Regions from separate parts of the Peribacillus sp. NJ4 genome, predicted to be linked through region 1. Evidence: a T-box and tRNA genes for the amino acid it is inferred to sense, from the RefSeq annotation. Region 1 holds a T-box; the other regions hold tRNA genes.
The links. A T-box is a leader RNA that pairs with one kind of tRNA and senses whether it is charged. The one in region 1 lies ahead of argS (arginine--tRNA ligase), so its partner is inferred to be a tRNA-Arg.
Positions count from the first base shown of each region.

Region 2: it has a tRNA-Arg gene. The T-box ahead of argS (arginine--tRNA ligase) is inferred to sense a tRNA for this amino acid. The anticodon was not compared.
Region 3: it has a tRNA-Arg gene. The T-box ahead of argS (arginine--tRNA ligase) is inferred to sense a tRNA for this amino acid. The anticodon was not compared.
Region 4: it has a tRNA-Arg gene. The T-box ahead of argS (arginine--tRNA ligase) is inferred to sense a tRNA for this amino acid. The anticodon was not compared.

Region 1 covers NZ_JAUCFQ010000001.1:1,028,040-1,032,752, reverse strand. The annotation lists partial or broken gene QUF94_RS05240 (SET domain-containing protein-lysine N-methyltransferase) at 1-143, shown strand, start outside; gene argS (arginine--tRNA ligase) at 184-1,863, opposite strand; T-box leader at 1,902-2,120, opposite strand; gene QUF94_RS05230 (response regulator) at 2,209-2,754, opposite strand; gene desA (Delta(5) desaturase DesA) at 2,848-3,879, opposite strand; gene QUF94_RS05220 (hypothetical protein) at 3,919-4,134, opposite strand; gene QUF94_RS05215 (hypothetical protein) at 4,247-4,663, shown strand.
Region 2 covers NZ_JAUCFQ010000001.1:221,280-225,992, reverse strand. The annotation lists gene QUF94_RS01115 (FecCD family ABC transporter permease) at 1-290, opposite strand, end outside; gene QUF94_RS01110 (ABC transporter substrate-binding protein) at 253-1,218, opposite strand; cobalamin riboswitch at 1,398-1,572, opposite strand; gene QUF94_RS01105 (polysaccharide deacetylase family protein) at 1,660-2,499, opposite strand; tRNA gene QUF94_RS01100 (tRNA-Arg) at 2,746-2,819, shown strand; gene QUF94_RS01095 (hypothetical protein) at 3,320-3,487, shown strand; gene QUF94_RS01090 (DNA topoisomerase III) at 3,705-4,713, opposite strand, start outside.
Region 3 covers NZ_JAUCFQ010000001.1:1,658,972-1,663,684, reverse strand. The annotation lists gene QUF94_RS08360 (2TM domain-containing protein) at 1-164, opposite strand, end outside; gene QUF94_RS08355 (GIY-YIG nuclease family protein) at 316-672, opposite strand; gene QUF94_RS08350 (DUF2087 domain-containing protein) at 691-1,446, opposite strand; gene QUF94_RS08345 (hypothetical protein) at 1,752-2,012, shown strand; gene QUF94_RS08340 (hypothetical protein) at 2,107-2,307, opposite strand; tRNA gene QUF94_RS08335 (tRNA-Arg) at 2,526-2,599, opposite strand; gene QUF94_RS08330 (metallophosphoesterase) at 2,773-3,285, opposite strand; gene QUF94_RS08325 (XTP/dITP diphosphatase) at 3,288-3,899, opposite strand; gene QUF94_RS08320 (Ger(x)C family spore germination protein) at 4,117-4,713, opposite strand, start outside.
Region 4 covers NZ_JAUCFQ010000001.1:460,513-465,225, forward strand. The annotation lists gene whiA (DNA-binding protein WhiA) at 1-575, shown strand, start outside; gene QUF94_RS02250 (HPr family phosphocarrier protein) at 596-853, shown strand; gene clpP (ATP-dependent Clp endopeptidase proteolytic subunit ClpP) at 964-1,572, opposite strand; tRNA gene QUF94_RS02260 (tRNA-Arg) at 1,862-1,933, shown strand; gene rpoN (RNA polymerase factor sigma-54) at 2,262-3,599, shown strand; gene QUF94_RS02270 (glutaredoxin family protein) at 3,605-3,856, shown strand; gene QUF94_RS02275 (sugar-binding transcriptional regulator) at 3,997-4,713, shown strand, end outside.

The DNA of each region.
Region 1 (4,713 bases):
AAGATTTAACGATAGACTTTTATGCACATAAAGATATAAAGGCTGGCGTGGAAATCACGATTGAAATGATGATAAATCCCCTTATGGTTTTATGTCATCGAGTGGGGTTTTTTGCCATTTCATTTAAAAAGAATCCATTTTGATCAATCTTTCTTCAAAATGGATTCTTTATTCGTTTTAACTTTACATTTTAGTCGGCGCTGAAATTCCCAATAAACTTAGCGCATCCTTTAATACTATCGCTACGGAGAAAGCGAATGAGAGCTTCATTTGTTTCCATTCATCTTCAACCAAGATTTTCGTATGTGCATAATACTTATTGAATGCGCGTGATAACTGCAAGCTGAATTTCGCGATTTGTGATGGGTCGGCTTGTTCAAATGATTTTTGGACAATGATTGGATATTGCTCCAGCAGCTGGAGTACTGACCAAGCATATTCACCTAAAGCTTCAAATTGGATGGCCTGCTCTTTATATTCACCTTTTTCAAGCAATGATGAAATTCGCGCAAATGTGTACTGTACATAAGGACCCGTTTCTCCCTCAAAATTCATCATTTGCTCTAATGAAAAATCAATATCGTTCATGCGGTGATTTTTTAAATCATTAAAGATTACCGCACCGACACCAACCTGTTTCGCAACCAGTTCTTTCTGTTCAAGTGCCTGATTTTTTTCTTCGATATTGCGCTTTGCAGTTTCGATTGCCTCTGCCAATACATCCGCAAGCAGCACGACTTTCCCTTTACGTGTCGACATTTTCTTACCGTCTTTTAACATCATGCCAAAGGCTACGTGCTGTAAGTCATTTGACCAATCGTAACCCATTTTCCCAATGACGTTAAAGAGTTGTTTAAAGTGCAGGGATTGTTCGTTTCCTACAACGTAAAATGTTTTCTTTGCATCATACTGCTTTTTACGATACAGTGCTGCTGCTAAATCACGCGTCGCATATAGTGTCGCACCATCCGTTTTCGTAATCAAGCAAGGCGGCATATCTTCCAATTCCACGACATAAGCACCTTCGGAAAGGGTAAGTAAGCCTTTTTCATTCAATTCCTCGACAACAACATCCATTTTATCATTGTAAAACGCTTCGCCAGCATAGGAATCAAAACGGATGCCCAATAAATCATAAATCGTATCGAATTCTTTTAGAGACGCATCCCTGAACCATTTCCATAGTGCCAGTGCCTCCTCGTCTCCATCTTCAAGCGACTTGAAGCTAGCGCGTGCTTGGTCATTCAACGATTCATCCGTTTCAGCCATAGCATGGAACTTCACATAGATTTTCAATAATTCTTGAATCGGGGAAGCTTCGATTGCCTCTTTGTCTCCCCACAGCTTATACGCGACAATCAATTTGCCGAATTGCGTGCCCCAATCCCCTAAATGATTAATACGCACGGCATTATAGCCATTTTTTTCAGCAATGTTAGCCAGTGCATTCCCTATGACCGTTGAGCGTAAGTGCCCCATGGAAAAAGGCTTGGCAATATTCGGGGATGAATAATCAATCACGACATTTTCCTGTACAGGCTGCTTCGAACCATACTGCTCCTTCTCACTTAATATGGTTTGCAGCACATTTTCCGTCACCATCTTTTGATTGACGAAGATATTCAGATAGCCACCCACTACGTTCACTTCGTGGATCAAATGACCGGTTAATTGTTCAGCTATTTCAGACGCAATAACTTGAGGTGATTTTTTAAATTTTTTTGCAAGTGTAAAGCATGGAAAGGCGACATCACCTAACTCCATTAATTTAGGCTTTTCCATTAATTTTTCTATTTCGCTTGCTGGCAATTCATTGTTTAAAGCAGTTGAAATTAATGCTGCAATTGTTTTATTCATCGTCATTTTCCCTCCTAAAAAAACAAAAAAGCCCCCGTCTCTAAATAAGAGACGAGAGCATGGATTCCCGTGGTACCACTCTAGTTGCCACAAATCGTGACCACTTTCCATTGTTAACGGGGTGACTCCCCGATGTTCCCTACTAAACGTTTCAAGAAATTTCTCCAAAGTGCGCTTCATTCATCCGTCCTGCATTAGGCTCACACCATCCCTAACTCGCTTTCCATTTCAAAATGAACTACTCTCTTTATCACAGAATTTTCAATATATGATTTAATCCATCGTACACAATTTAAAAATACGTGTCAACACAGGATTTCAGATCCAACCGGTTATTAAGTCTCAATATGACTAACCAGCCGGTAACTTCATTTTATCCTTGATGGTTGAAAAATATTTCCTTACGGTACCAATTGGGTTTCTTTGCTGATTAGATGGTTCATTTGTGGTTTGACCATCGGCTAACAGGCCTAACACTCCCATTTCCCGGGTATTATTGTTGGAAGACTCATCTGTAAGTTCGGGGGAGTATATACGCTTGCCATCCATTATGCTGCGAATCGAGCAGGCTAACTCTTCGCTCGGGCCATCCTTCAATAAATAACCACTTACATTAGCTTTTAACGCAAGTTGAAAATAACCAGTCCTTCGAAATGTCGTTAATATAATCACTTTGCATTCAAATGACTTTAAAGCTTCTGCTGCCTCAAGTCCGCTCATTACAGGCATCTCCATATCCATGATACAAACATCAGGCTGTAATTGGTTCACAAGAGTGATCGCTTCTTCTCCATTACTGGCTTGCCCGACAATTTCTATATCTTCTTCAAGATTGAGTAGAGAACTTATTGCCTCTAACAGCATTTGCTGATTCTCTGCAATGACAATTCGAATCATTTTAAGTTCTCTCCTTTATCGAGTCGCTTATATGAAGTAAAGACTCCCCCAAATCCAAGGATTATTAAGGGAGTCTGAAATGATACATGAACGTTACAGTTCAGATTTCACTTGAGCGGAAACGCTTTTTTTCGTTAAATATTTTATGTCTTTGAAACCGATAAAATTCTTGGATTCCTCATCCCATAAACGGAAACGGAGTGAGCGCAAGCTCGTAGCAAGAGTAATCGTTGGTACGTTCTCTAATGGCTGCGTATTATTGTGCGCCATTTCCAATTTATAGTTAGGTACCCTTGGACTTAAATGGTGAACATGATGGTAACCGATATTACCAGTAAGGAACTGCATCAGTTTTGGAAGCTTATAAAAAGAACTTCCTTCCACTGCTGCCAATACATATTCCCACTCCTCATTTTCTTCAAAATAAGAGTCCTCAAATGTATGCTGGACGTAAAACAGCCAAATGCCCACTGAACCAGAAATCATGAAAATGGAACCTTGTACTAAAAGAAACGACTGCCAACCTACTGCCAGGCAAAGTAATGCCACTAAAACAACGATTATTGCATTCGTCAAATAAGTATTCATTTTTTCCTTCTTTCTAGCACCTTTACGGTTAAATCTATTTTTAAGAAGGAAAACATAAATTGGACCTATTCCAAACATAACCAATGGATTGCGATAAAAACGATAGGCAAAACGAAGCTTAAGCGGTGCAGCCAAATATTCATCCACCGTAAGGGTCCAAATGTCTCCTGTACCCCGCTTATCTAAATTACCGCTTGTTGCGTGATGCACAGAATGCTCATGCCCCCATTGATCAAAAGGGAATAAAGTCAAAACACCCATGATTGTCCCGACTATTCTATTCGCACGGCGGCTTTTGAAAAATGAATGATGCGTACAATCATGAAAAATAATGAAAATTCTTGTCAGGAAGCCAGCAGCCAACACAGCTGGAATTAAAGTTAACCAATAAGAAACGGAAAGACTTATATATGCTAGGTACCATAAAATGATGAACGGTCCCAATGTATTGATGATCTGCCATATACTTTCCTTTGTCGTTGATTGTTCAAAAGGAGCAATTTGTTTTCTCAAGTTTTTAGTGTTTTGTATAGTCATTAATCAATTGCACTTCCTTTTATTTGTCGTTATTTCATATTATAAAGAAATCAACCTTAAATTATTAGTACCAGGTGTCATGACTAGAAGATGACAAATGTCATGTACAAGTTTTTCTTTAGCCTGCACATACATGAAAACCTTACCCAAAAACAAAAACGAGAAAACGCCAACCAGTGACAACTGGTTAACCTGTTCATAAATATCGGATTTCGATATCGTTCTCCAATAAGGCTTGGCAACATTTTTTGACAATACAACAGTAGTAAAATGATTTTAGAGAGATGTTTATTATCGACAAATGCTACTTATGATAGGCTTGGACTATAAGGATTTACCAGTTAAAAAACTGTAAAGGGGGATTAAAATGGATAAGGAAATCGAAAAAATAATTGTAAAATCATTTTTCACCAAAAGGCTCCAAGATAGAGTTCTGTTCGAATTGTCTTCAAATAAGAAACGCAAAGATGCCTTAAGTCGACTTTGTCATACTTACAGAACAACTCTTCGTGAAGAATATATCATTGAGATCCCAAAACCTAATTCAGATCCAGTAGATATAGCAAAGTTACTGAAACAGAATGGTGCTGAAGACTCTTGTTATGTAATATCCTGGGATAAAGATATTGATGGTAAGGAGCTCCCCTTATTAACCGCCTTAGAAAAAGCCGTTGGGATGGGAATGCCGTCAATCATATCCTGTATCCCAAATAAACTCGCTTATTTTGAAGCTGAACAAGAAGTCCTTCCATCTCCAAGATTTTTACTTAAAAGAAAACAATAAATATTTGCATACACAAATAGTCCTATTTCTAGATGAAAAATCAACATTAA
Region 2 (4,713 bases), 810 kb from region 1:
CCCTGAAATCCCGCTCCCGAAATCGCAAGTGATGCCCCAACAAAACCCGCTAGCAACACACGCGGCAAGCGGATGTTCATCACAATATTCGTAAGCATTACATCCGGATCAGCTGAAATCGGTAAATGAAAAATCTCCTTGCCGATAATTTGTAAAAGTACAGGAATCGGTACTGGCACCGAACCAAAGGAAATGCCTATCGTCATTGCGAATAACAAAAATAATAACGCAATCAAATAAGCAATCGTCCATTTAGTTGTCAAATAGGTTCGGATAGACTGATTTGGCAAGTTCCTCTACTCCCTCTATTAAGCGTGGACCGGAACGGGTCACCAAGTCGGAATGGACATCAAAGACTTGGTCATCCTTCACAGCATTTACGTCTTGCCATCCTTTTCGGCCCTTCACTTGACTTACTGCATCTTTTGTATAATAACCATACGTTGTAATGATGACATCCGGATTTGCAGCGATCATCGACTCTTCATCAATTTTTGCCCATCCATCCAATTCAGCAGCTGCATTTTCCGCTGAAATAATTTGAAGCATTTCATTCATGAAGGTATTTTTTCCAGGTGTATATATCTCAGGTGACGGAGAAACCTCCACAAAAACGGTCTTCCTATCCGCTTCCTTTACAGATTTGGCTTTTTCCTGAATATCCTTGAGCTTCGTTTTCATGTCCGTAACGATTCCTTTTGCCTTTTCATGTTCCCCTGTTGCCTGTCCAATCATATCAATAGAATCATAGACTTGGTCAAAGCTTTGTGCATCATTGACTACGAGGACATCAATTCCAGCATCCTTAAGCTGCTGTAAACCCTCATTCGAATTATGGGCACTGGATGCATGGGCAAGAACAAGGTCGGGCTTCAAAGAGACAATCATCTCCGTGTTCATTTCCATTCCGCCAACTTTTTCAATTTCTTTCGTTTCTTCCGGATAATTATCATAGTCGGAAACACCAACAACCTTTTTACCCAAGCCAAGTGCAAAGACAACTTCCGTATTACTTGGTATCAACGAAACGATTTTCTTCGGTTTTTGTTCTATCGTCACCTTTTCGCCTGTTGCATCTTTAATCGTAATCGGGAAAACTTCCTGTTTGGCATGATTCGTTTCCTGCTTTTCTTTTCCTTCATTAGTAGCTTCGCTACAGCCAACCATCATACCTGCAGTCAGCAACATCACCAGTATCAGACCAAAAATCTTCTTCATTTTCATTCCCCACAATCTTTTTTTCTTTTAATTTCTTCACACCTAATAAACAAAACGCATTATCGGAAGATGCACCCCAAAACAAAAGCACCTCCCGTTAAACGGAAGATGCTTGTATGGCAACAATATAATTACGGACTCTTTAGGGTCTGCCACACACCTTCCCATCCGCGTAGGTTACAGGTGTACGAATTTTGGCAGGTCTCCTGGCTCATGGTCATCATCAACGGCACCTTCCCATATCTCATACAGTGGTAAACATCCGTTGGCTCCCATATACAGTGGCGGGACCGCGCTGGCATTTCACCAACTTCCCTATTAAGTCATTAAGACACCAAATCGTTCATATGTATATAATTTTCACTGCCTTTCATTATACACCATGTAAGAATCGATTATTATATGATTTTTCTGACTTGCCTCGAAATGACCCGTCCACCTTCAGTGATTAGAAGCATTTTCAATCAGGGACGCAAATCCCTCGACTGATAATCCCGGTGAAATCCGAACCCTATGCAGGGAATGCATCCCTTGGTCCCTTGAAGCTCCTCCAGGTTCGGTGGTGACTGCCATCTTGTATCCAGCTTCTTCTGACACCCATAGACTCTCTTCGTTATACCGGCCAACCGGATAGGAAATTACTGTCGTGTCCTGATCGAGGATACGGTCGAATAGCTCCTTCGACTGAACCATTTCCGATTCTTGCTGCTCTGCCGTCATCCGGTTCAGCTCCAAATGGTTGATAGTATGACTTTCGATCGAAATCCCATTCCTGCTCATCTCCAACATTTGAGTTTCAGTCAGGTGATGACCTTTATCAATGGACTTCCCGATCATGAAGATGGTTGCTTTCATATCATATTCTTTTAATATGGGGAAAGCCTCCGTGTAGTTATCTGTATAGCCATCATCAAAAGTAAGCCAGACGCACTTATCACTTGGCATCCGATTTTCGGTTAAAACGAGGAATGCTTCTTTAGGGGATAATGTATAGTAACCATTCTCCCGAAGCCAAGTCATTTGTGATTGGAATTCCTCTCTTGGAACCCGAAGGCCATTACCTTCAGAAATGCTATGATACATCAATATTGGAAACTGAACCGCGGAATCGGCCCTTATCCAGTTTCTCGTATCGATTTGTTCCGGGTCGTCCTTTGAATCCTGTCCGGTGCCATTCTCCGCTGCCTCAACCACTTCAATGTCATCTTCCGCAATCGGCGCAGCCGTCTTTTTGCCTATACCCTCTAAAATCCCTTGTGAGCATGCAGGTAAAATTAACATCCCCAGCAATGCCACAAACAGTAAAACTCTGTATTTTCTCACTATCATTCTCCTATTTTTTTCTAGTATAATAGTACCAGAAAACCAGCAAATAATAAAGTATTCCATTTTACGAAAAAAAAGGAAATACAGAAACAAGAGACCAGCTAAGCATTTAGATGATTTTTTTCATAATTATTATTGCTATTAACTTGAAAAGTTTGCCTATAAGAAATATAATAAATAAGTCGTCGACTTTTTTTATATGTCCCAGTAGCTCAGCAGGATAGAGCGACAGCCTCCTAAGCTGTAGGTCGTAGGTTCGATTCCTATCTGGGACGCTAATTTTAAAACCCTGTTACAATGCGGTACCTCCGCGTCGTAACAGGGTTTTTTCTGTTGGTATGGCCTTACCTATTTAGGCTTTTGAGGGGCTTCCAATGTAAAGGTCGGATTTCTAGATACCGGTATGAGAAAAGCCGGAAGTATCGGCGATCAATACATTATGAGATTAACCATTTAATTTTCGTTCAAAACTTTTTGACTCTGTTTAAAGAGAAGTTTTAATTAATGATGTTTTTCGATATAAATATCCGCAGAAAAGTAATATTTTTTTGAAATATATGTTTTAACCTGTCCCATCCGGGTAGATAAATACTGTAAGACATTCTCACCAAAGGAGATGATGTGCACGATGAGTACAATCAGAGGCCAATGGAACAAAGAGAATGACGCAGCGGTGTTTAGTCCCGGTGATCAGCGTTAGAGTCAATTGAAGAGTTAGTCGATAACCAAAAAGGGAATTACTAGTCTTCTCGCCCAAAGGAGGACGATACTGATCATGAGTATTTACAACCTATGGAATCCAGAGAATGATGAAGCAATTTTCAGTCCGGGTGATCAGCAGACATTCAGTACGCTTACACTAGCAGATACGGATAAACACACACACACAACTGACGAAACACTTGAATATGAATTACACGGCACCGTACTGAATGAAATTTAACCGAAGCAGTGATATATGGAAAAGGATGGAGCGAATGCTCCATCCTTTTCTGCTATCTTTTACTTTTATATGAATTTCGCCACTTCATCAAGCGGCAATCTTTTGTCTGGAAAGATGGACCTGCCGACAAGGAAATTTGCCCACCCTGCCCCATGCAAATAACCCCATAAAAAAGGGCCCTTTCACTATTAAGCTAAAAGTGAAGGACCCTTTTCTTTTATTTATCGAATTTCAGTTTGGCCAAAGCATCCGCTAAGGCAGTATTGATCGGCTCTTCTTTATTTTGCTTTTTCATATAATTGGAGACTTCATTTTTTGATACTTTTTGATTTTTATTTTGCCCTCTTCGTTTATTGTAAGAAGAAAGTTTTTCGTGAAAACCGCATTTACAGGTGAATGTCTGTGCTTCTCCTTGACCGCGCATTTCCATCTTTTTGTGACATTGTGGACATCTGGCATTTGTTACACGTGAAACACCTTTTTTGTGGCCACATTCACGATCCTGACAGACAAGCATTTTTCCCTTTTTACTATTCACTTCAAGCATCAGCTTGCCGCAATCAGGACATTTCGTTCCTGACACGTTATCATGCTTGAACTTTTGGTCACTATTTTTGATTTCTTGTACGATATTTTTGGCATAGTCGCGCATATCGCCGATGAATGCCTGTTTTGGTAGCTGTCCTTTGGCAATCGCTGTTAACTTTTGCTCCCATTGAGCTGTCAGTGCTGGAGATCGTAAGTCTTCAGGTGCCAATTGAAGGAGTTGTTTACCTTTCGAAGTTACATGAAGGCCCTTCCCTCTCTTTTCAATCAGGAAGCTATTGAACAATTTTTCAATAACGTCAGCACGTGTTGCAACAGTCCCAATCCCGCCAGTTTCACCCAGAGTCTTAATGAGTTCCTTGCTTTCCCCTGCCATGAAACGAGCAGGGTTTTCCATTGCCGAAAGAAGCGACCCTTCATTGAACGGCTCTGGTGGTTTCGTTTCACCCTCTGTTTGTTTCACAGTCGAAATGGATAAACTGTCACCTTTTTGAACGTTCGGAAGCAGTTGCTCAGCAAGGCCATCTTTAGCTTCTTCCTCGTCAAATTGGTGATCATAGACTTCCTTCCAGCCTGATTTCAGGACGACCTTCCCTTTTGCCATGAACGTCTCCTGTCCCATTTTTGCGGTGACGGTCGTTTGCTCATATTCAAAAGGCGGCATTAATACGGCAAGAAAC
Region 3 (4,713 bases), 630 kb from region 1:
CACCCTCCAAGGGGATAAAGGAACCACCAATAACCAGGATCCGTTAATAGGTTAATGGCAAAAAGCATTACGTTCACCAATACATACACCGTTAAATGGATGTAGAACGCCTTAAGGTTTTCCACCCTTTTTTTCGCCCTTAGATATCCATTTTCATTTTCCATCCCAGCACCTCCTAAGCTAAATACTTGAATATATTACCATCCTATTCAATATTACCTCATTTATCCCATTTCCATAAAGGGATGAGATGCACAAACGCTAAATCGAGAGCTGGAATTACGGAAGAAGTTCTAAAGATTAACTGCAAAAAAGTCAGTTGGATTTCATTCTATTGTATCCCCGTTCTTCATATGGCTGTATTTTTTCGATCCACAATTCTTCAAGTTTTTTCAATTCCCGTTTAGCATCGAAAATTCCTGTTTCTTTCGGCTTCATTACCTCCAGTACTTCAAAAGAAAAAGCCTCTTTCCCATATTGATTCCACTCACCTTGCAGCACTTTATTGGTGTTTGTTCCCATTTCCAATTCAAATTGTTTCCCCTTCAACGTCTTTAAATTTCTGGTGCTCCCGATAAAGACTTTATTATTTACCGTATTTCTTATTTGGTATACACCCGCTTCAACTTTCGTTTCTTTATATAATTGCTTCAATTCTTTTTTACGATCCATCTTCCTTGCCTCCAGTCATCATTTCTTCAGCCAATATTGGCTCCCATCAGGCTTTCTATCCAAGAATCCATATTCTATTAAATATCTCCTCAAAAGAACATGATCATGATAAACGGCACCCAATATTTGATTGATTTCCTTTTCTTCGTATTTTCGCTCATTTTCAAAACGGTTCATAATTTCTTGGAGAATGATCAGCCTTTGTTTTTCCTTTGGCGGGAAAGACTTTAATGCATCCTTACTGCCTTTAGGGAAATACTTTTTCAGTACAGCCATCTTTTCATCCTCGGTAACGTTATAACGATCATCGACCATCCTTGCTTTTTGATGAAGGGGGATAAATGCCGGTGCATGTTCATCTTTATCTTTCAAAAGTTCCATCAGCGCTAAAAACAACTTAGCCTGACGCTCTTTCTCTTTTAACACAAAGCGATGGTTCCGAATTGTGGAAGGACTTCCAATTCCCATTTCCTCCTGAACCTCAGCATCATTTTTCCCTTGATAAAAAAGGCGAAGGAGACGATTTTGGTGATCAGTAAGCCCTGTAAGTTTTTTATCGAGATCAATCAAGTATTCAAAAACGGAGTTGTGTGCATGTTCAATATGAATTCGCATATACCTCTCAGCTTCATAAAGAACCCCATCTTTCGGGTATACTATCCCCTTTTCAATTGCATTTCCGCATAGTAAACAAATATATTGATGCCCTTCTTCGCTATACCCTTGTTTAAGCTCATCCTGAGATGCACTCCAAAACATTTCAGCGTCCTTCATCAAACAAACACTTCCCCATAAAGTTTATAATATAATAAACATATTATTAATTTGTTTGCTATATGTCAATGTTTTTTCTGATTTATTTATAATTACACTAAAGTATTCAGGCATTGCAAGCAAGGAGTCGGGGGATTGAGCTTTTACTGATTTCAACCAAGTTCATGATTCCATGGCACTATGCCGGTATAATCCATTGAATAATGAGTGTAATTTCCCATGTCGAAATAGAGCCTTCATTGTATAATTATCTATCCTCAATAATATGCTATATAAGCGCGAATAAGCTTAGAGGAGGATTAACATTGAAAGATGAACATGAAGGGATTGTTTCTTCAATCCATAACCCCGATTTACATAAGGCATTACATCATTTATCTGAACAATTCAAGGTATCACTGCCAGAATTACAGGATACGATTGAAATACTTATACAAAACCAATCAAGCGTGCAGCAACTTAGTGAAGAAGATGATAAAAGTTCACCCGTTGAAGAATTGAAGACGGCAATAATCAAAAACCGTGAAACCATTAAAAAAAATCTTCAAACATTAAATAGGACTTGATTAAAATAGAAAAAGGCATCCAATGTTGGATGCCTTTTTTCCATGGCGCAAATGAAATTCGTAGTATAAGTCCTTCGTTAAAGCTCATTAAGTATTAGCTAGGCACAAACTTAAGTATTCCTTCCAGATAAACACCTTGATCTTTTCGTGTGCATTCCCTCAACTTGATTCTTCCTTCTTTTTCTAACTCTTTGGCTAATTGGACTACTTTAGTTCCATCTTCGGATATTTCGACTGAGAAGAAATTGCCCCGAGTGGAAGTTTGAATGAACTTGAACAATCTATCTTTATTCATTTAAACAACTCCTTATTTATAACAAGTTCGACATAAAAAGAGCATCCACCTGCGATAAATATGAAATAAAAAACTTCTTATCGTCAAAACGGGACAATAATGGTTCAAAGGATGCAAATCGAAAGGCATTCTTTCTATATTCATCCCATATTTTCGTTCACTTAAAGCAAAAAGTAAAAAAGCCAAAACCTTTTAAGGTTTTGGCTTTTTTAAGTTAGTGTCCCAGGAGAGATTCGAACTCCCGACCGACGCCTTAGAAGGGCGTTGCTCTATCCAGCTGAGCTACTGAGACATTTATGATATAAGTTGCGGTAAAACTTATGTATTACCTTAACTGTTCCCTTAGGACACTTCTTATTATAGTAGGATATCAAAAGAAAGTCAACGGTTTTTCATAAAAAGTTTTTTTCTTTTTTTATGTACCAGGAAGCGGGGAAAAACGCTTCCTGTTCATTATACATGAATTCATTCCATTTGATAAGCATTTCTTAATTCTTCAACGATTTTTCCTTCAAGGTCATAATAGGTGATTTCAAGTTTGCCTGTTCCCATTTCCAAAATGGCATAGGTTTTCTCTTTTCTTCCACGCGGCTGGCGTATGCTTCCCGGGTTGATGAAGAGCTTGCCGTCAATCGATTCGGAACCTGCAGCGTGGGAGTGACCAAAGCAAATAATATCCGCTTCGGCCTCTTCACTTTTATAAGATAAATTCATCAGGGTCATCTTTATGTTATAGAGATGTCCATGCGTAATGAAGAAACGCTTGCCTGCGATGTACTCCACAATGTCAGTCGGATATGCCGAATCATAATCACAATTCCCACGAACAGCTAAGAAGTCCGCCATGTGGGGATCATTTCTTTCCAATTCTGAATCACCACAATGGATCATGGCAGCAACTTCTTGTTTATGACGGTCGATTATCATGCTTATTTCATGAGTTAGGCCATGACTGTCACTCATTATTAGCACTTTCATCGTCACATTCCTTCTTCCCTTTTTAGAAATAAATCAAGTTTTTCATCTAGGGCCCTCAATGCGTGGGCACGGTGGCTGATTTGGTTTTTTTCCTCTTTTGTCAATTCGGCGTTTGTTTTACCCTGTTCTTTAACAAAAAAGATTGGATCATAACCAAATCCATTCGTTCCTGAAGGCTGTTCTGTAATCAAACCTTCCATCGTTCCCGAAACCGTAATCGTTTCCTGGTTGGGTGACGCGAGGGCCAAGGCGCAATAGAATCTCGCTGTTCTTTCCTCTTCCGGGACGCCTTCCAGTTCCCCGAGGACTTTTTCCGTGTTCGCTTCATCACTCTTGGACTCTCCAGCATAGCGGGCAGAATATACGCCCGGACGGCCATCCAATGCATCTACAATCAATCCGGAATCATCCGCAATGACAAAGTGGCCTAGCTGATGGGCTATGGCCTCTGCTTTCAGTATTGCATTTTCTTCAAAGGTTGTACCTGTTTCCTCCACATCCGGTGCATCCGGTACATCGAGAAGCGTTTTGACTTCATATCCTTTAGCAGAGAACAAGCTTTCGAATTCCTTGGCTTTCCCTTTATTTTTCGTTGCAATGATTACTGTCTTCATTTTTTCATTTCACCCTTTTTTATTTTATCGGCATGAGAGCCCTTTTGGGGCAAAGCAAGAATTTGCTGTAACTTGTTATATGTAAAAGCCACTTCTTCTCCAGTGCCAAACGGATGAATTCAGCGCTGCCTTTCATAATCAACAACGGCCGCTGAATTTTCCTGATAAGTTAAGTCTAACACAACTCCCTCATCTGCAATAACCCGAAACTTATAAACTAACGTTTGTAATTTTCACTATGTTCAATATGGATATTAACTTTTATGTTATTTATTGAAGTCTTATCAAAGGAATTTATAATTTTATTATCCCACTTATTGACATGGTATCTGTATGCCTTTTCACTTATGTTAAAAAGGTCTGTATTGATTTCCCCCCCCGTCTCCAATGTCTTCAAAATATCTTGCTTAACTTTTATTTCTACTTTTTTTTCGATTTTTCCCATATCCAAGTTATCTATATTTTGTTTCAATATTCCATTTGCTCTAACCTCTAAATCATACAAAGGTTTCTTTTGTTGTTCCAATACTATGATGTTTGTTTTGGGATCCATGATTTCAACACTTACCTTTTGTTTGTCCAGAGAAAAAAACATTACTGTCGCCTTGTTTTCAACCCATTTTAAACCGATCAAATCTTGTTTACTTACGAACCCTTTGTATTGTTGTTTTGATAATACATAGCCGCCATTCAACGATGGTATCTTTTTTTCTTTCCCGTCCTCTGAATAATGATGCTCATTTATGACCATAGAGGGAATTAAAATGGAACCAACCGGTTGATAAAATTCCGAAACCAGTTCACTGAATTTTAA
Region 4 (4,713 bases), 570 kb from region 1:
ACCTAAGAGGTGCATTTCTTGCGGGGGGTTCGGTAAACAATCCGGAAACGTCTTCCTATCACCTTGAGATTTTCTCACTTTATAAAGAGCACAATGATGCCCTTTGTGAGCTAATGAATAAGTTTGGCTTGAAGGCCAAGACGCTTGAACGCAAAAAAGGGTACATCATTTATTTGAAAGAAGCCGAAAAGATTGCCGAGTTTTTAAGTATAGTTGGTGCCCATTCAGCTTTATTAAGGTTCGAGGATGTACGGATTGTCCGTGATATGCGTAATTCAGTGAATCGACTTGTGAATTGTGAAACAGCCAATTTGAACAAAACGATTGGTGCCTCATTGCGCCAGGTTGAAAATATCCATTACATTGAGGATACGGTGGGACTAAGCATTTTACCGGATAAGCTTCGGGAAATTGCGGAGCTTAGGATAGCATTTCAGGATATAACCTTAAAGGAACTTGGAGAAATGGTATCCGGAGGAAACATCAGTAAGTCCGGAATTAATCACAGATTGCGAAAGATTGATGAAATAGCTGACAGGCTCCGTGGGGGAGAGGCTATTTCTGCGAAAAAATAAAGCTAACAGGGGAGATCAAGATGGTGGAAAAACAAGTTGAGGTAAAATTGAAAACGGGTTTACAAGCCCGGCCGGCGGCTCTTTTTGTACAAGAAGCTAACCGCTTTCATTCAGATGTTTTTCTTGAAAAAGAAGGAAAGAAAGTGAATGCAAAAAGTATAATGGGATTAATGAGCCTTGCCATCAGTTCTGGCGTGTCCGTGAAGTTAATCGTCGAAGGACGCGATGAAAAAGAAGCATTAGAGGCATTGGAAGAGTTCGTTCAGCAAGAGGGTTAAAAAAAGAGGATGCCTAAAAGTGCATCCTTTTCTTTTATGATTTTTCAGATTAAGAAAAAAAGCTCCGAAAGTCGCTTAAGACGGCTTCCGGAGCTTTTGTATAATAATTATTATTTAGAGTCTTTTTTATCATCAAGAGCGCTGCGTGTGATTACTTTGTCAATCAATCCATATTCAAGAGCCCTTTCGGAAGTCATGAAGTTATCACGCTCCGTATCTCTTTGAAGGACTTCAATAGGTTGACCAGTACGTTCTGCTAATATTTGGTTCAGTTTATCTTTCAAGTGAAGGATACGGCGGGCTGCAATTTCAATTTCAGTAGCTTGACCTTGAGCTCCTCCAAGTGGTTGGTGAATCATGACTTCACTATTTGGCAACGCATAACGTTTGCCTTTTTCACCAGCTGCCAATAGGAATGCACCCATGGAAGCAGCCATACCGATGCATACAGTGGATACATTAGGTTTGATATATTGCATAGTATCGTAAATGGCCATACCGGAAGTGATGCTTCCACCGGGGCTGTTGATATATAGAGTGATATCTTTTTCAGGATTTTCTGCTTCTAAAAATAGTAATTGAGCTACAATTGAGTTGGAAACATTATCGTCAATTGCACTTCCTAGCATAATGATCCGGTCCTTTAATAAACGGGAGTAAATATCGTAGGCACGCTCCCCACGACTTGTTTGTTCGATAACTGTAGGAATTAAATTCATGTTCATTTCCTCCTTCGATTAAGAGAATCATTTAAATTCTTTATGTATGTATGATACACTTTTTGGTCAATTTAGGTCAAACAAAACAAACCCTATAATGGATAATTTGTTCGACAATTTTCTGGCCAAGGCTCCTTCCTGATAGATTACTTTATATATTATGCCGCACAGGGATGAATTTCCACATTACCCATAATACCCAAAAGGCGAATTTTTAAACCTGATAACCCTTGCAAAGGATGGGATTCTATCATATAATGAAGTCTGTCGAAAAAATATTTTCTATTACGCCCTCGTAGTGCAACGGATAGAACGCAAGCCTCCGAAGCTTGAAATGCAGGTTCGATTCCTGCCGAGGGCATTACCAATCTTCTGCTTAATAAAGTGGGGGATTTTTTATTGGCCATTTTTAAAAGGTTGCATCAATTGGGTTCTTGCGGTTTTTGATGGATTTACTCGATTTCCGTAAAATTCCATCGAATCTTGCTATGTCAGCTTTTTTGGAAAATATTGGCCCACCCCTTTGAAAAATGGTGATTTTTCAATAAAAGTAGTTGTGAAAATTACATTTCTAACATATAGTATTTAAAACAAATACACTATTCAGAAAAAAACGTAAGCGTTTTCATGGGTTTTTGTGTAGAATTTTCTCCTGATAATGTAGAATGGAGTGGGGGAGGGATGAATCGATGAGTATGAATATGAAAGCAGGACTTTTTCAACAGCAAACATTAAAGATGGCAATGACCCAGGAGCTAATGCAGGCTATTACATTGCTGCAATACTCCTCACAGGAGCTATCGGCTTTCTTAGAAAATAAAATGGCGGAAAATCCATTACTGTCCCTAGATCAGCCAACATCGGCTTTATTTCAGCCAACCTTTGACCGGAAAAAGGGTAAACGTACTCTTAAAAATACGTATGATGCCAACTATTGGATTGAACAGATCAGTGAAGATACTCTATCGCTTGAACAGCATGTCATGTCCCAGGTGAATCACCAGCAACTTTCCGGTGAGCAGCAGAAGGCAATGCTGCTATTAATTCATAATCTTGATGAAAACGGTTACTTAAGGACTCAGCTGGAGGATATATGTGTTCCAGGGATTTCTTCAGTCGTGTTGGAAGAGAGCCTTTCGATTTTACAGCAACTCGAGCCACATGGAATTGCAGCAAGAAATCTCCAAGAGTGCCTTTTGCTTCAGGTAAAAGCAGAAGGGGTGAATCAGCTGGCAGAATCGATCATAGAAAACCATTTCCTCGATTTTGCTGAAAAGCGTTGGAAAGACTTAAGTAAGAAAATCGGTGTTACAATGAAGGAGATTCAAGAAGTATTTGATTATGTCCAGACGTTGAACCCGCGTCCAGCTTCACTATTTTTTCAGGAAAAACCTTCTTATATAGTGCCGGACGTGGTCGTGGAAGTTCGTGATGGGATACTGCTTGTCGGGAACTATGACGGCAACTCTCCCAATCTTAATGTGGATAAAGGGTATTTAAACCGAATGAAGAGCCATAAGGACCAGGGAGTGCAAAAGTTTATCCAGGATAAGTGGCAGGAGTATCAATGGATCTCTAGAGGGATCCAACAGAGAAAAGAAACGATACTGAAGGTTATTCAATGCATCGTCGAAAAACAGCCGGCGTGCTTTCATCATGGCTTGAACTATTTGAAGCCGATGACGATGAAGGAAGTCGCCGACGAGCTTGGTATACATGAGTCCACAGTAAGCCGGGCCGTTAAAGGGAAATACGTGCAGACGCCATTTGGCACGATAGAGATGCGGATATTTTTCACTACTTCTTTACAGTCAGTCGGCCTTGATGAGGATATGTCGGGCATGCAAGCAAAAAAGAGCCTCCAGGCAGCCATCAATGGTGAAAATAAACAAAAGCCGCTTTCGGATCAAGACTTGGCGGAACGATTGAAAGCGGAGCATGGAATTATCCTCGCACGTCGAACCGTTGCCAAATACCGGGAACAATTAGGAATCCCTTCTTCATCTAAACGAAAAAGATATGATTGAAAAGGATGAGTGGTTTGGAATCAAATGCGTTTGTTTTATATAGTCGGGATAAATGTCCATTATGTGATAAGGCCAAGCAGATACTTGAAGAAGTGAAATTTGAGTCAGGCATAGGATATAAGGAAATCGATATCCATACCGATGATGATTTGCTTGAGAAATTCGGCTTGATGATCCCTGTTGTAGAATGGAAAGATGATATCGTTCAATTCGGAAATGTTGATAAATCAGCTCTAAATAGGCTTTTGGAAAAATAATTTTTCAAATCATTTGAAGAAACATTCCGTTCCTGCTAGAATAAAATATGTAGCAGGAATATTTTTTTGTTTTAAGTGGGACAGAAAATGACTACGTGGGACATTATGTGTCCAACTTAACTTTTTTAGGAGTTTTAAATATGCGTACATTACTCGAGGTACAAAGAAAATTATTACCTGATTTCCTTATGGTTATGCAAAAAAGATATGATATCCTGCGTTATATCAAAATGATGCAGCCAGTTGGAAGGCGAAGTCTGGCCGTAAGCCTTAATTTGACAGAGCGGACGCTTAGGAGCGAGGTTGATTTTCTGAAAAGTCAGAACCTGGTTAACATATTCAGTTCTGGCATGTCGCTGACTGATGAAGGGATTGAAATCCTGGATAAGTTAGAAGGAATAATGCGTGAAGTAATGGGTATAGACATAATGGAACGGCAATTGCAGGATTTGTTGCAAGTGGACGAGGTCATTATTGTCTCAGGAAATTGTGACGAGACCCCATGGGTGAAAAAAGAATTGGGTAAAGCTTGTGCAAACCGTATGAAACGAGAATGGAATTCAAAGAATATCATAGCGGTTACGGGTGGATCGACAATGGCCGAAGTGGCTGATTCGCTGTCACCTGATGAAGCATCGAAGAAATTGACATTTGTCCCAGCACGCGGGGGCATTGGTGAAGCGGTGCAGAATCAGGCTAATACGATTGTCGAAAAAATGGCACAGAAGGCGCAGGCCTCATACAGAGTGTTATATGTACCCGATCAATTAAGCGGTGAGGTTTATGCTTCCTTCATGAAGGAACCTGCAATCAAAGAAGTGATTTCCCAAATCAAATCTGCCGATATGATCATTCAT